2 regions of the Blautia luti genome follow, and region 1 is predicted to be linked to the other one. Evidence: riboswitches for the same ligand, from Rfam matches in the RefSeq annotation. Region 1 holds a riboswitch; the other holds the start of a gene.
What was found. A riboswitch is a leader RNA that binds a small molecule or an ion and turns the genes downstream of it on or off. The one in region 1 is predicted to bind thiamine pyrophosphate.
Positions count from the first base shown of each region.

Region 2: another riboswitch for thiamine pyrophosphate. It lies ahead of thiS (sulfur carrier protein ThiS); the one in region 1 lies ahead of thiW (energy coupling factor transporter S component ThiW).

Region 1 is NZ_AP028156.1:3,617,912-3,625,499, forward strand. It holds gene R8695_RS16745 (response regulator transcription factor) at 1-335, shown strand, start outside; gene R8695_RS16750 (sensor histidine kinase) at 340-1,500, shown strand; gene R8695_RS16755 (threonine aldolase family protein) at 1,526-2,581, opposite strand; gene R8695_RS16760 (DUF1284 domain-containing protein) at 2,687-3,091, opposite strand; gene R8695_RS16765 (DMT family transporter) at 3,262-4,137, opposite strand; TPP riboswitch at 4,352-4,455, shown strand; gene thiW (energy coupling factor transporter S component ThiW) at 4,567-5,154, shown strand; gene thiM (hydroxyethylthiazole kinase) at 5,084-5,884, shown strand; gene R8695_RS16780 (MATE family efflux transporter) at 5,989-7,359, opposite strand.
Region 2 is NZ_AP028156.1:2,916,273-2,923,860, reverse strand. It holds gene R8695_RS13525 (PTS sugar transporter subunit IIC) at 1-1,061, opposite strand, end outside; gene sdaAA (L-serine ammonia-lyase, iron-sulfur-dependent, subunit alpha) at 1,458-2,324, opposite strand; gene sdaAB (L-serine ammonia-lyase, iron-sulfur-dependent subunit beta) at 2,344-3,012, opposite strand; gene mgtE (magnesium transporter) at 3,658-5,052, shown strand; TPP riboswitch at 5,184-5,291, shown strand; gene thiS (sulfur carrier protein ThiS) at 5,517-5,711, shown strand; gene thiF (sulfur carrier protein ThiS adenylyltransferase ThiF) at 5,717-6,379, shown strand; gene R8695_RS13495 (thiazole synthase) at 6,396-7,160, shown strand; gene thiH (2-iminoacetate synthase ThiH) at 7,177-7,588, shown strand, end outside.

The sequences.
Region 1 (7,588 bases):
TCCGCAGCCTCACCCGCCGCAAATTTATTCAGGAGGACGTTTGTCTGAGATGCAGCCGTATTACCTTTGACACACGCACAAGAGAAGCCAGTGTAGATGGCACACCTCTGGCTCTCACCAGAAAAGAAAGTGCACTTCTGGAATACTTTTTGCTTCACCGCGACCGGATCATCAGCCCTGAGGAAATGATCGAGCATCTCTGGGACGGCAGCGTGAACAGCTTCAGTAACTCCATCAGGGTGCACATTTCTTCTTTAAGAAAAAAACTGAGAACTGCTCTTGGATATGATCCTATACAGAATAAGATCGGACAGGGCTATATTATGGAGGACTAAATCTATGAAATTTTATTCAGAAAAACTTTCCCCCCGCAGGCTTTCCCTCCAGTGGCGGCTCACATTGCTGATCTCCGGGCTGGTTATCACAGCCTGTGCACTGATGTATTTTTTCATCAGCCGTTCTGCTGTGACCGGTCTGGAAGGGATTTCCGACTATGTGGTTCTGGTCACCCCAGACAATTCAAACCCAATCTCCATCAATGTAGATCCCAAAATCCTCATCCCTGATCTGGAGAACCAGATCCAGAATACCAAAAACAACTTTCTGTTCCAGAGCATGATCGCCACAGGTATCATTATTCTTCTCAGCAGTATCTGTACCTGGTTTGTCACCAGAAGAGCCCTGACCCCCCTGCGCAGATTCAGCGACAGGATCAGCCAGGTACAGGCTCAGAATCTGTCTGAACCGCTGGAAGTCCCACTCTCAGAGGATGAGATCTCACGTCTGACCAGATCCTTTAATGACATGCTTGCCCGCCTGGACAATGCCTTCTCTGCACAGAAACAATTCGTGGCAAGTGCAGCACATGAGCTTCGCACTCCCTTAGCTGTAATGCAGACAAATCTGGAAGTTTTTTACAAAAAGCCGGAGCACGCACCCCAGGAATACGACAGACTTTTCACTATGCTTCAGGAACAGACCGGACGACTTTCCCATCTTGCAGAAATCCTGCTGGACATGACAGGTCTTCAGACTGTAGAGCGTTCTGACACCATTTCCCTTGCAGCACTCACAGAAGAAGTTTTCTGCGATCTGGACCCGGTTGCAGACAAGCATCAGATCCGGCTTATTCAGACAGAAGGTGACTGTACTGTTACAGGCAGCTATATCCTTCTGTACCGTGCAGTCTATAATCTGGTTGAAAATGCGATCAAATATAACCGTCCTTCCGGTTCTGTCACTGTAAGCATTCATTCTGCAGAATCTGCAGTCCTGGAGGTAACCGACACAGGCATCGGTATCTCCCCTGAAAATCAGGAAAAAATCTTTGATCCCTTCTACCGTGTGGACAAATCCCGCAGCCGCGCCATGGGCGGTGCAGGCCTGGGTCTTGCTCTGGTAAGCGAGATTGCCAGACAGCACAAGGGTCAGGTAAAAGTGACCCAGAGCAGCGAAAAAGGCAGTACCATTGCCCTGATACTGCCTGTAACAATCCTTTAAATCAACTGACCATTGATTTTTTCTCTTATTTATTTTTTTCCAGAATCTGAATCAGTTTCTGTGTATCTTCCATTGTAGTAGCCCAGCTTGTGGCAAAGCGGATCACAGAGTGTGTCTCATCATACTTCTCCCAGAATCCGAACTCCACATCCTGGGCTATTTTTTTCATTACCTCATTGGACACAATGCAGAAGATCTGATTGGTGGGAGTATCCAGAGAAAGCTGATATCCATACTTCTTCAGTGCATCCTTGATCTGCTCTGCAGCTTCCATTGCAGGTTTACCGATCCGCAGGTACAGCCCGTCCGTAAACAGCTCACCAAACTGGATCCCTGCGATCCGTCCCTTGGCAAGCAGTGCTCCGTGCTGCTTGATGATCGTAAAGAAATGAGGAATCCGTCCTTTCTGCGGTATAACCACTGCTTCTCCAAACAATGCTCCGCATTTGGTTCCTCCAATGTAAAATACATCGCTAAGTTCTGCCAGATCAGTCAAAGTCACATCATTCTCCGGGCTTGCCAGTGCATAGGCAAGACGGGCGCCATCTACATAAAGAGGAAGATGATTTTCCCGGCAGACTTTGCTGAGAACTGCTAATTCCTCTCTGGAATACAGAGTACCATATTCTGTTGGCTGGGAAATATATACCATCCCGGGCATTACCATATGCTCATAATTGGCATCATCATAGAAATCCTTCACCAGCTTTTCAATCTGCGCTGCAGAGATTTTTCCATCTTTCTGCGGTACTGTCAGAACCTTATGTCCACCAAACTCAATAGCACCCGATTCATGAGTTGCAATATGCCCTGTATCCGCAGCCACAACTCCCTGATAGGATTTCAAAAGTGCATCGATCACTGTGGCATTGGTCTGTGTTCCGCCAACCAGCAGGAATACATCTGCCTCCGGTGCATTGCAGGCTTCTCTGATCTTTTCTTTCGCATCTTCTGTGTATGGATCCTGACCATAGCCCACTGTTTTCTCCAGGTTTGTCTCCATCAGCTTTTTCATGATTGCGGGATGCGCGCCTTCCATGTAGTCACTGGCGAAATATAAACGTGATTCTGTATTTTCCATTTTTATCGTTATGTCCTTTCTACTGCAATATCTGCGCATTTGACTTTTTTATTCATAGCTTCTATTCTGTACCGGAACACTATTCATTCTGTTACTCTATTTTTCTTAGCATTTCTCCCATCTGCTCTTCTGACTTTCACAGATGGAGTTCCACTGACAATTCCCACAGATTTCTTTCCTCTTTCCTGATGCCAGGATCTCTTTCTGGACAAGTTCTGTAAAATCATCAAATTCTATAATCTGTCCATTCTCCAGGCCACACAGTTCCAACACTGCATTGTCATATGCTTCTACAAGCGAAAAGGAAGAACAGCATCCTTTTTCATTATTCGGACAGGCAGAACAGATCTCGTCTGTATCTGCATGAAGCTGTATCTTCGCTCCCTTCTGGAAAATATCCAGCATTTCCTGCATATGTGCGGAAAACCCATTACTGTATCCCTCACCCTTGAAATATGCAAGGCACATTCCATGGTGAGGGCGTAGTGGAATATTTTTTATAAAAGACATCTTTGTGCACCCTTCTCCTTAATTTTTTAACATATTGGATACTTTAACACAAAGCGTTTTTATTGACAACTTTTTTTATTTTATAGTTTACAATCCAATAATTCTATATACTGATCGGATTTCATCAGACTTACTGGATAAAATCAGAAAAATCCTTTTTTACTTTTTCTTCATTTACCAGCCTTAGATACTCTCATATTATAAAAAAATGTTCCCAATGATGCCAGAATGATCAGCACATATCCTGTAAAGCTGTACTTATCCGGAATCTCTCCAAACAGAATAAATCCCAACATCGTGGCAAAAATAATCTGCGAATAGTCAAAAATGGAAATCTTCCCTGCAGGTGCATAGGTGTATGCAGCCGTAATCGTAAACTGTCCACCCGCTGCAAATAATCCTGCCATAAGCAAGGTCACAAGCTGTTTCATACTCATCGGAGTGAAATGAAATACCATCCACGGCACAACCGACAAGCAGGAGAAAAATGAAAAATAAAACACGATAACCGGTCCCTTCACTCCGTGAGTTCCCAGTACACGCACCATCGTATAGGCAATTCCTGCTCCCAGTCCACCGCAGACTCCGATCAGTGCCGGAACAAGTGCCGCATTCTGAAATCCCGGTTTCACTACAAATAAACATCCTATAAACGCCAGCACAACACATGCAGCCTGTGCCGGTCTGATCTTTTCCTTTAATAAAAGGAATGAAAAAATAATCGCAAAAAACGGAGACAACTTATTCAGAATCGATGCATCTGCCACCAACAGATGATCAATGGCATAAAAGTTACACAGAATTCCCAGTGTCCCGCACACACAACGCAGGATCAGCGGTCCCCAGTATTTCTTATCCACCTTCGGCACTGTACGATTCTTACAGAGAATTATCGCTGCAAACACAGCCGCCACCAGATTCCGGAAGAAACTCTTCTCCACAGACGGCAGATCACCTGCCAGACGTACGCTCACATTCATACAAGCAAAGAAAAACGCCGACAGGATGATCATTATCATACCCTTTATGTAATTTTCCTGTTTCATCAGATTTAACCTGCCTTTCTGTCCATGCAGACAGCTTCTTTTTCATAATATGCTGTCTGTCATCTACCTGTTAATCATAGCACGGACAATCGTTTTAGTACAAATAGATTTTTTATTCCAGCAACACTTTGAAAGGAACTGCTGACCTGATTTTACATCCCATTGACTTTTCCAGATGCTTGTGTTACCCTAACACAAGAAAATCTGCATAATGGATAATAACAACGGGAGCCTGTGAAACAGGCTGAGAGGAAGATAGATCTTCGACCGCACCTGATATGGATAATGCCAGCGTAGGGACTGTATTTGTATATTAAAATCTGCCAGTGTGTTATTCCGGCAGATTTTTTTGCAGGATTTTATCTGTTTCCTGCACAACTGATAATGTCTGCTTCGGCAGACCAAATCTTCATTTCAAGGAGGTTCATTATGAACACAGACAGATCAAAAACACTCAGAATGGTCATGCTCGCCATGATGGTTGCCATCGGCGTTGTCATCTCACCCATTCTGAGAATCGAGGGTATGTGCCCTACTGCACACCTGATAAACATCGTCTGTTCCGTACTTCTGGGACCGTGGTATTCATTGCTTTGTGCCACTCTCATCGGAATCATCCGAATGATGTTTATGGGTATCCCGCCACTTGCACTGACAGGTGCCGTATTCGGCGCATTTTTATCAGGCGTTTTCTACCGCGCTTCTCATGGAAAGATTATCTGCGCAGTGATCGGTGAAATCTTCGGAACCGGTATCATCGGCTCTCTGGTTTCCTATCCTGTAATGGCATTTCTTATGGGCAGAAGCGGACTGAACGCATTTTTCTATACACCAATGTTTCTGGCAGCAACCTGCATGGGAGGCACTATTGCCTATTTCTTCCTGAAAGCATTAAGTCACGCAGGAATGCTTGCCAAATTCCAGCAAAGTCTCGGAGCAAGAGTATATGATCGAAAAGCAAACAAAACTCAGGCCGCTGACCAGGTCAGCCCAGCCACTGATACACTGCATCACTAATCCAATTTCTATCCATGACTGTGCCAACATCATTCTGGCTACAGGGGGACGCCCCATTATGGCGGAACACCCTGCAGAAGTGGCAGAGATTACAAGCCGCGCCCAGGCATTGGCACTGAACCTTGGAAATATTACAGACGCACGCATGGAGTCCATGCCGAAAGCCCTGGAAACCGCAGCCAGGCTTCACCTCCCGGTTATGCTTGACCTGGTAGGGACTGCTTGCAGTTCCCTGCGCTATGAATTTGCACAGAAACTTATGACCATCCACATGCCACAACTCCTGAAAGGCAACATGTCCGAACTCCTTGCCATGTCTGGTCAGACTGCACACGCCATCGGTATAGACGCAGGCGCACAGGATGTCCTCACAGATGCCAACTGCTCCCACCTGAAGAAGCTTTTCCAGGAAAAAGCAGCCCAGTGGAACACAACTCTCCTGATCACCGGCAAAAAAGACATGGTTGTTTCCCCAGACAAATGTGCATTTATTACAAATGGCACTCCTGCCATGTCACAGATCACCGGAACAGGCTGCATGCTTGGAATGATCTGTGCCACATATCTGGCAGTCACTGATCCTTTCACCGCTGCCGTGACCGCTGCCACTGAATTCGGCATAGCCGGAGAAAAAGCAGAAAAAAACAGCTCCGGCCCCGGAAGTTTCCAGGTGGAACTGCTTGATCAGTTTTATAATTTGCCAGCACAGGATTACCTTTTCTCACAATAATTTATCTTCAAAAAAAGTTCCTGTCAGATGACATAGATTAATTTATTCATATCATCTGCAGGAACTTTTTTTACCCTATATCTCTCAATATCTCTGCCTTTTCATTATATTACTTCCGCCCTGCGCATCTTCGCCAGCTCTCTTCTCGCAAACACAATTGCCAGCACAAATGCCGCCGCATCCGCAATCGGACCTGCATACATCACACCGTCAATTCCCATAAACAGTGGGAAAATAATGATCAGCGGCAGCAAAAAGATCACCTGTCGTGTCATTGACATCACAATACCAAGCTTCGCCATTCCGATAGAAGTAAAGAAACAGGAAGACATAGGCTGAATGCCATTTGCAAATGTCATAAACATAAAAATCTTCAGATATCGTTCTGCGAACTGGAAATACAGATCACTTCCTGTTCCAAAGATACTCACAATCTGATGTGGGAACAGCTGGAAGCACGCAAAAAATATAGTCGCGATCACTGTACAGGCAGTTATTGAATAACGATATGTCTGTCGAACTCTGTCGTATTTCTGTGCCCCATAATTGAATCCCCAGATTGGCTGACTTCCCTGGGAAATACCGATGCAAATTGCCATAAATACCATATTAACCTTGGAAATAACACCTACACATGCAATAGGAATATCACTTCCGTAGACAGAATTTCCACCATAATAACGCAGAATATTGTTCAGTACGATCTGAACAACTGCCATTGCGATCTGATTAATACAGGAAGCCATCCCCAAAGAAACAATCGCCTTAAGATAAGAGAGCTTCGGCTTCAGCATCGCCCCTGTCAGATACATCTTTCGAAACTTACAAAAATATACAATAACCAGAACTCCGGAAACAATCTGTCCAATCACCGTTGCCCAGGCAGCTCCTTTGATCCCCCATCCAAAACCAAAGATAAACAGCGGATCCAGAATGGTATTAATAATCGCTCCTGTCATGACACAGGTCATAGAATAAGTCGGGCTTCTGTCCGCTCTGACTACATGATTTCCACCAACAGACAAAATATAAAACGGAAGTCCCAATGCCGTAATTCCGGTATAATCAACTGCATACGGCATTACATCTGTCGTCGCTCCAAACAAAATCAGCAGTGGTTTCAGAAACACCAGCACAATCGCCACAAGGATCACACCGCTGATCACCAACGATGACAAAGCCGTTCCCGCGATCCCGCTTGCCTTCTTCTCCTGCCCTGCGCCCATTTCCAGGTTATAATTCGAAGCCCCTCCGATTCCCAGCAGTAATGCCAGCGAAGTAGCAATGGTCGTAACAGGAAATGCCACATTCGTCGCTGCATTTCCCAGCATTCCCACGCCCTGTCCAATAAAAACCTGATCCACAATATTGTACATCGCACTGACCAGCATACTGATGATCGCCGGAATCGCAAACTTCGCGATCAGGCTGCCCACTGGTGCTGTACCAAGTGGATTCTGCGCCTGTGAATTCATATCCTGCGCATTTTGACTGTTTTTTCCCAAGTAAAATCCTTCCTCTCTTTATCATATTGATATATTTCATCCCTGATAATTCCATAATAAAGCACTTGTCAGAATAAATTTTATTATTCCCCTGCTTTATGCCGTATTATTTACTTTAACATTTATTCTCCTTCCCTGCAACGAAAAAAACATGCAAACTCTTTCTGAATTTAAAGATCGTTCGCATGCTTTTTAGTCT
Region 2 (7,588 bases), 700 kb from region 1:
CAGCCTATTTTACGAAGTACGGAGTTGATCAGTGGGCAAAGGACAGCAGGAAGAACAAAGGAGATCAGCAGAAGTCCTGCCCAGTCCCAGCCAGTGACTGCAGCTTTGGTTCCGGCTGCAATGTCATTCATCCAGCCTGTGTACACACCGATTTGTCCTACGAATCCACAGGTTCCCATACCGGAGGAAACCGGAGTACCGTTCATCTGGAGTTTAAACAGACAGGTAGCAATTGGACCGGTGATAGCGGATGTCAGGATGGGAGCAATCCAGATGCGGGGATTTTTTACAATATTTCCCATCTGGAGCATAGAAGTTCCTATTCCCTGGGAAACCAGGCCTCCCCATTTATTCTCACGGAAGGACATAACTGCGAAACCTACCATCTGTGCACAACATCCTGCAACAGCAGCTCCGCCTGCCAGACCGGTCAGTCCCAGGGCAGCACAGATCGCAGCGGAAGAGATCGGCAGGGTCAGTGCGATTCCTACAAACACAGATACCAGGATTCCCATAAGGAACGGCTGCAGATTGGTAGCCCACATGATAATGTTTCCTACTTTCATAGCAGCACTTCCCAGAGCCGGAGCCCACCATGCAGAAAGTCCCACACCTACACCGATAGTAACCAGAGGTGTGACCAGAATATCGATCTTTGTTTCTTTGGAAACTGCTTTTCCGATTTCAGAAGCAAAGATAGCTACGAACAGAACTGCCAGAGGACCGCCTGCACCGCCCAGTGCATTGGAAGCGAAACCTACAGTGATAAGGGAAAACAGTACCAGCGGCGGACAGTGAAGTGCATAGCCGATAGCTACTGCCATAGCCGGACCGCTCATGGCAGATGCCAGAGATCCTACTGTGTACTGGGTGTCATTAACGGTCGCCACTGCCATTGTAAGAAATGGAATGTGGAATTGTGTACCCAGGGTATTGATAATGGTACCGATGAGCAGGGAACAAAAAAGTCCCTGCGCCATGGCGCCAAGAGCATCGATTCCGTATCGTCTGACGGAAATCTCAATGTCCTTGCGTTTGAGAAATGCTTTAAACTTTTCCATGATGTTTCTCCTATTGTCAATAATGTTGTCATGTGTCAAGACACATATATGTATTATAACCGCAACAGGAGAATTTTCCTAGTATTAATTTAAAATAAATGAAAAATTATTTTAATTTCACAGAAAAGGCCATAGATTCACCATTTTTTATGTAAGATTTTTTCAGATAAAATAAAAACAGGACTGTATGAAACCATACAGTCCCGTTATGAGCATCTGCGTTAAGAACATTAATTAACAGTGATATCCCCATCATCTGACTGGATTGTTAAAGAATTCTGTGCAGAAGAGTCATTTCCTTCAAACGTACTCTCATCATCTGTAGAAACAAGCTTTCCATTTAGTTTATCAGGAACATTAATATCACCCAGGTTTGTATCCAGATTGAAGGTCAGATCAGTAAATATGGCATGCCTCACATGCAGATGGCGTAGTAGCACAGCCGCCCATGGCAGTTTCACGCAGTTCAGCAGGAAGCTTCTTACCTACTGTAAACATCGTCTGGATCATTTCGTCCAGTGGGATCAGCTGTGGGATTCCGGCGAGAGCCATTTCGGCAGCGATGATGGCATTTGCCACACCAGCGGCATTTCTGTTCTGGCATGGGTATTCTACCAGGCCGCCTACCGGATCACAGACCAGGCCCAGCATATTCATAAGAACAGTAGATGCTGCGAAAGTACATTTCCTCGGTGTACCGCCCATCAGTTCCACAGCAGCAGAAGCCGCCATAGCAGAAGCAACCCCGACCTCTGCCTGACATCCACCCACAGCACCTGCAACTGTTGCATTTCGCATTGCCAGATAACCGATGGCACTTGCGTTAAATAATGCCTGGATGATCTCTTCATCAGAGAACTGATAATGTTCCTGCATTGCCAGCATCAGTCCCGGCACGATCCCGGCAGAACCGGCAGTCGGAGATGCCACGATCAGACCCATGGAGGCATTGGTTTCCAGGGTAGCCATTGCATAAGTGATGGCTTTCTGAAGCAGATCTCCGCAGATCCCTTTTTTTCCCTGGGCATGGAGACTCAGCTTTCTGGCTTCGCCGCCGATCAGGCCACCCATAGATTTTACAGGCTGTTTGATCGGGGAAAAAGCAGCCTCTTTCATAATCTCCAGTACCCGTGTCATTTTTTTATGAACAATCTCTGCAGTTGTCTCCCCAAGCTCAATTTCACGGATACGCATAACTTCTGAGATAGGAAGATTTTTTTCTTCACAGAGTGTCAGGAGTTCCTTTGCATTTTTAAAATCCATGATAAAAATCCTCCTTTCTTTACATCTGTACGATCATAACTTCATGAATGTTCGGGTTCTCACGGATCGCAGGAACGATATTTACAGGAAGTTTGCCGTCAGATTCTACGATGGTATAAGCGATATCGCCTTTGCCCTCACGGAAGAGGCGCATAAATGCAATGTTGATATTGCGGTCACTCAGGCATTTGGTAATATAGGCCACAACGCCCGGAGTATCCTGATGGATTACGATCACTGCACTGTATTCACCTGTAAAGTCTACCTGTACGTGATTAATCTCCACAATACGGACCTTACCGCCTCCCAGGGATTCGCCGCGTACTGTCATTTTCTGGCCTTTTTCATTTTCCATGCAGATATCCACGGTGTTCGGATGGATATCTGTTTCCTGCTCATTTGGAGTAAAAGAAAACTCCAGACCTTTTTCCTGAGCAATATCAAAAGAATTCCGGATGCGCATATCATCTGTAGAAAATCCCATAATACCGCCCAGCAGGGCACGGTCAGTACCGTGACCACGGTAAGTTCTGGCAAAGGAACCGTACAGGATAAAGTCGGCTCGCTTTAATGGACCTTCGATCATTTTCTGGGCAAGATAGGAAATACGCGCTGCACCTGCAGTATGTGAACTGGAAGGGCCGATCATGTTTGGCCCCATAACATCAAATGCACTGATAAATGACATAAGAATTATTCTCCTGTGAATTAATATAGTCTTACGTGATTAATAATAATCTTATTGTATTCTATCATTTAGAAATGAAAGAATCAAACTTATCGTTAGTATTAACAAAAATTAATGTAAAAAATAAGAAAACAGGGTTGCTTTTTCTCTGTGGGGCGGTTACAATGAATTTGCTGTTCAGAATTTGATATTCTGAACCATAAATTTAGAAGAAAAGGCAGGTGGAACAGAATGGATAATTGCGATTCTCATGGGCGAAGTAGTAGCACAGGATCTGAATTAAAAAGAGTATATGAGTATAGCAGCCGTTCTGTTCTGCTGTAGTCATATATTTCGCATCTTTTTATTTCCTATCCTGTTTCTATGAAATTCCCCGAATCATGCAATTACATATTTGGACAGTACATGAACAGTAAGTGGCGTCTTTAGTAACTTACTATTTGTTGTGCTGAAAATGCATAGAGAAAGTGGCAGTAAATGTGACAAGTGTAACAGACTGCTTTCTTTTCGTGCGCATTTTGACCAGATTGTGAAACAGTTATCTGGTTATGTGCAAATAGCGAAACGGATATTTTTATCCGACTGACTGCAAGTTTGCGGCAACGCTTTTTGCATCTTTATGTAAAAAAACGGAGGAAGAAAAAGATGGAGAAAAGAGTACAGGATTATTCCAAAGAGATTCTGAAGATCATCCGCAGCAACACCTCTCCGGCTGTTATGGCAGCAAGACTGCAGGATTATCATGAGAATGATCTGGCAGAGGTAATGCCGGAACTGACTGTACAGGAACGATACAAAATGTACCGTATTCTGGATACTGATATGCTTTCCGATATCTTTGAGTACACAGATGAGGAGAATGCAGTAGAGTATCTGAATGAAATGGATGTAAAAAAAGCAGCAGCTATTTTGTCCAGAATGGAAACAGATGCTCTGGCAGATGTATTAAATAAACTTGAGAAAACAAAGAAAAAGATACTGATTGATCTGTTAGAACCCGAAGTTCGCCGCGATGTAGAGATGATCGCATCTTTCGATGAGGATGAGATTGGAAGCCGTATGACTACGAACTTCATTGTGATCACAGATAAGCTGACAGTGAAGCAAGCCATGAGCAGTCTGATCGAACAGGCAGCGAAGAACGACAACATTTCTACGATCTTCGTAGTAACAGAGCAGCAGAAATTTTACGGAGCCATTGATCTGAAAGAGCTGATCATTGCCAGAAGGGATGATCTCCTTGAGAATCTGGTAGTGACATCTTATCCTTATGTGTATGCAGAGGAGAATATCGATGATTGTATCGAAGACCTGAAGGATTATTCCGAGGATTCCATTCCGGTTCTCGACAATGACAATCAGCTTCTTGGTGTAATTACATCCGCAAATATCATCGACCTGGTGGATGATGAGATGGGTGATGATTATGCAAAACTGGCCGGTCTGACTGCAGAAGAGGATTTAAAAGAGCCTCTGAAAGAGAGCATGAAGAAGCGTCTTCCATGGCTTGTGATCCTGCTTGGACTTGGAATGGTTGTATCTTCTGTAGTAGGACTTTTTGAACAGGTAGTAACTTCACTTCCGATCATTATGTGTTTCCAGTCCCTTATTTTGGACATGGCAGGTAACGTAGGTACACAGTCTCTGGCTGTAACCATACGTGTTCTGATGGACGAGTCCCTGACAGGCAAACAAAAACTGGAACTGGTGTGGAAAGAAATGCGGATTGGTTTGTGCAACGGCAGCATTTTAGGATTCTTCTCTTTTGTGCTGATCGGACTGTATATTTTCCTGTTTAAGGGAAAAACACTGATGTTCTCTTATGCAGTATCCGGATGTATCGGTGCGTCCCTGCTTCTGGCAATGCTGATCTCCAGTGCAGTAGGAACCTGCATCCCGCTGTTCTTTAAGAAGATCAACATTGACCCTGCAGTAGCTTCCGGTCCACTGATCACTACTATCAATGACCTTGTGGCAGTTGTGACATATTACGGACTGAGCTGGGTACTTTTGCTTGAAGTATTGCATATGGCAGGATGATTGTGAATACGATTAATAAAGATCTGGTGTATGTTTCAGACGTATGCCGGGTCTTTTTTTGTTACTGAAACAGCAGAAAATGGAGAAATATTAAAAAAAGCTTGAAAATTGTTTCTTAATTTTGTATAATATCTCACAAATGAGGAGCTCAAATAGATGGGCTGAGAGTAGACTTGATTAGTCTTGACCTGGAACCTGATTTGGATAATGCCAACGTAGGGAAATAGGAAATACATGTCGTGAATGAATAGACTTGTGTATCGGGCTCTCTGTTTTTTATGTGAACTGGGGGCACCACTTTTCACAGAGCATTTCAGGCGCCGGACAACAGGAATAGTATGTTGTCCGGCGCCTTTTTTTGTATAGTCGGGAGATTCTGTAGCTGAAGTGACTCGCTGAAGGTGGAGAATTCTGTAAGCAGGATTCATTTTTAAAGTTTCATGATGTTAGAAAGGAGTATATCCATGGTAATGATTAACGGAGAGGAAAAAGAAATTGCCGGGAAAAATCTTCTGGAGTATCTGAAAGAAAATGGTTTCAATCCAGAACATCTGGTAGTAGAACGCAATTTTGAGATCATCCCAAAAGAACAATTCGGCAGCGTGACGATCCAGGATGAAGATGTGATCGAAGTTCTGCGATTTGTTGGAGGGGGCTGAAAAAGATGACAGAAATTCAGAAAAAAATGCAGGAACTCATCTCAAAAGAGGACCTGGATCATGCATTTGCTGCAAGATTTCCGAAAGAAATGCAGAAGAAATTACGAAATGCCAGAGCAGCAGTTGCGGGGCTTGGCGGGCTTGGATCCAATATTGCAGTCATGCTTGCAAGAAGTGGGATCGGGAAACTTCTGCTGGTGGATTTTGATGTGGTAGATGTGACCAACCTCAACCGGCAGATGTATTTCATACCGCAGCTCGGAAAGCCAAAGGCTGAAGCGTTGCCGGAACTGTTATATCAGATCAATCCATATGCAGCATATGAATCTGTTTGTGTGAAAGTAACTCCGGAGAATGTGAGAGAACTGTTTTACGATTATCCGATCGTATGCGAGGCATTTGACTGTCCGGATCAGAAAGCAATGCTGGTACGGGAACTTCTGGTCCAGTGTCCGAAGACAACTGTCATATCAGGAAATGGAATGGCAGGATACGCAGATATAAATGAAATCAAAACGCAGCAGATGATGCGACGATTGTATGTGTGTGGGGATCAGAACACAGATGTTGGAAGTGGAATTGGTCTGATAGCACCAAGAGTAGCGGCCTGCGCGGCACATGAGGCCAATAAAGTCCTGCAGTTGATCATGCAGGAAAAATGTGATTAGAAAAGAGGAGAACACGATGGAAGATAAATTTGTATTAGGCGGAAAAGAATTTAAGAGTCGATTTATTCTTGGATCAGGAAAATATAACCTGAATCTGATCAAGGCAGCAGTTGAACAGGGCGGTGCAGAGATTATTACCCTTGCACTTCGACGTGCCAATACTCAGGAGAAAGATAATATCCTGGATTTCATTCCGAAAGGAGTGACTTTGCTTCCAAATACATCCGGTGCGAGAAATGCCGAAGAGGCTGTCAGAATCGCAAGACTGAGCAGAGCTATGGGATGTGGAGATTTTGTAAAAATAGAAATTATGCGTGATGCGAAATATCTTTTCCCTGATAATTATGAGACAGTCAAAGCAACAGAGATTCTGGCAAAAGAAGGCTTCGTTGTCCTGCCATATATGAATCCAGATCTGAATGTGGCAAGAGATCTTCAGAATGCCGGGGCAGCAGCGGTTATGCCTTTAGCTGCACCGATCGGAAGCAATAAAGGACTGGCAACAAAAGCCATGATCCAGGTACTGATCGATGAGATTGACCTGCCGATCATTGTAGATGCAGGAATTGGAAAACCATCACAGGCATGTGAAGCTATGGAAATGGGAGCAGCAGCAATCATGGCAAATACAGCAATCGCCACAGCTGGAGATGTACCGGAGATGGCGGCTGCGTTTAAACTGGCTATTGAAGCAGGTCGTAAAGCTTATCTTACCGGAATGGGAAGAGTGCTTGCCAGAGGCGGAAGCGCATCCGACCCACTGACTGGATTTTTACGCTAAGGAGGAAGCTGGGATCATGAATGAGGAAAATCAGGTATATTTTGTAGACAGTGATAAGCTTCCGCCGGCCGCACTGGAGAGAAAGCACCGTCTGGAACAGGATCCGTCTTTTCGGACCAACCATATGGAGTATATGGAGGGAATGCAGGTCATTAAATCAGATATAAAAGATAAAGTACTTCGCGCGATGGAGGAGTACGATTATGATACATATACAGCGAATGATGTGGAACGGGCACTGTCTCATGAGTCATGTTCTATCGAGGATTTTAAAGCACTGTTATCCCCGGCTGCTGCACCCTATCTTGAGCAGATGGCAAGAAAAGCAGAAGAGATTACCAGAAATCATTTTGGAAATACCGTGTACATTTTTACACCGTTATATATTGCAAATTATTGTCAGAACTACTGCATTTACTGCGGTTTTA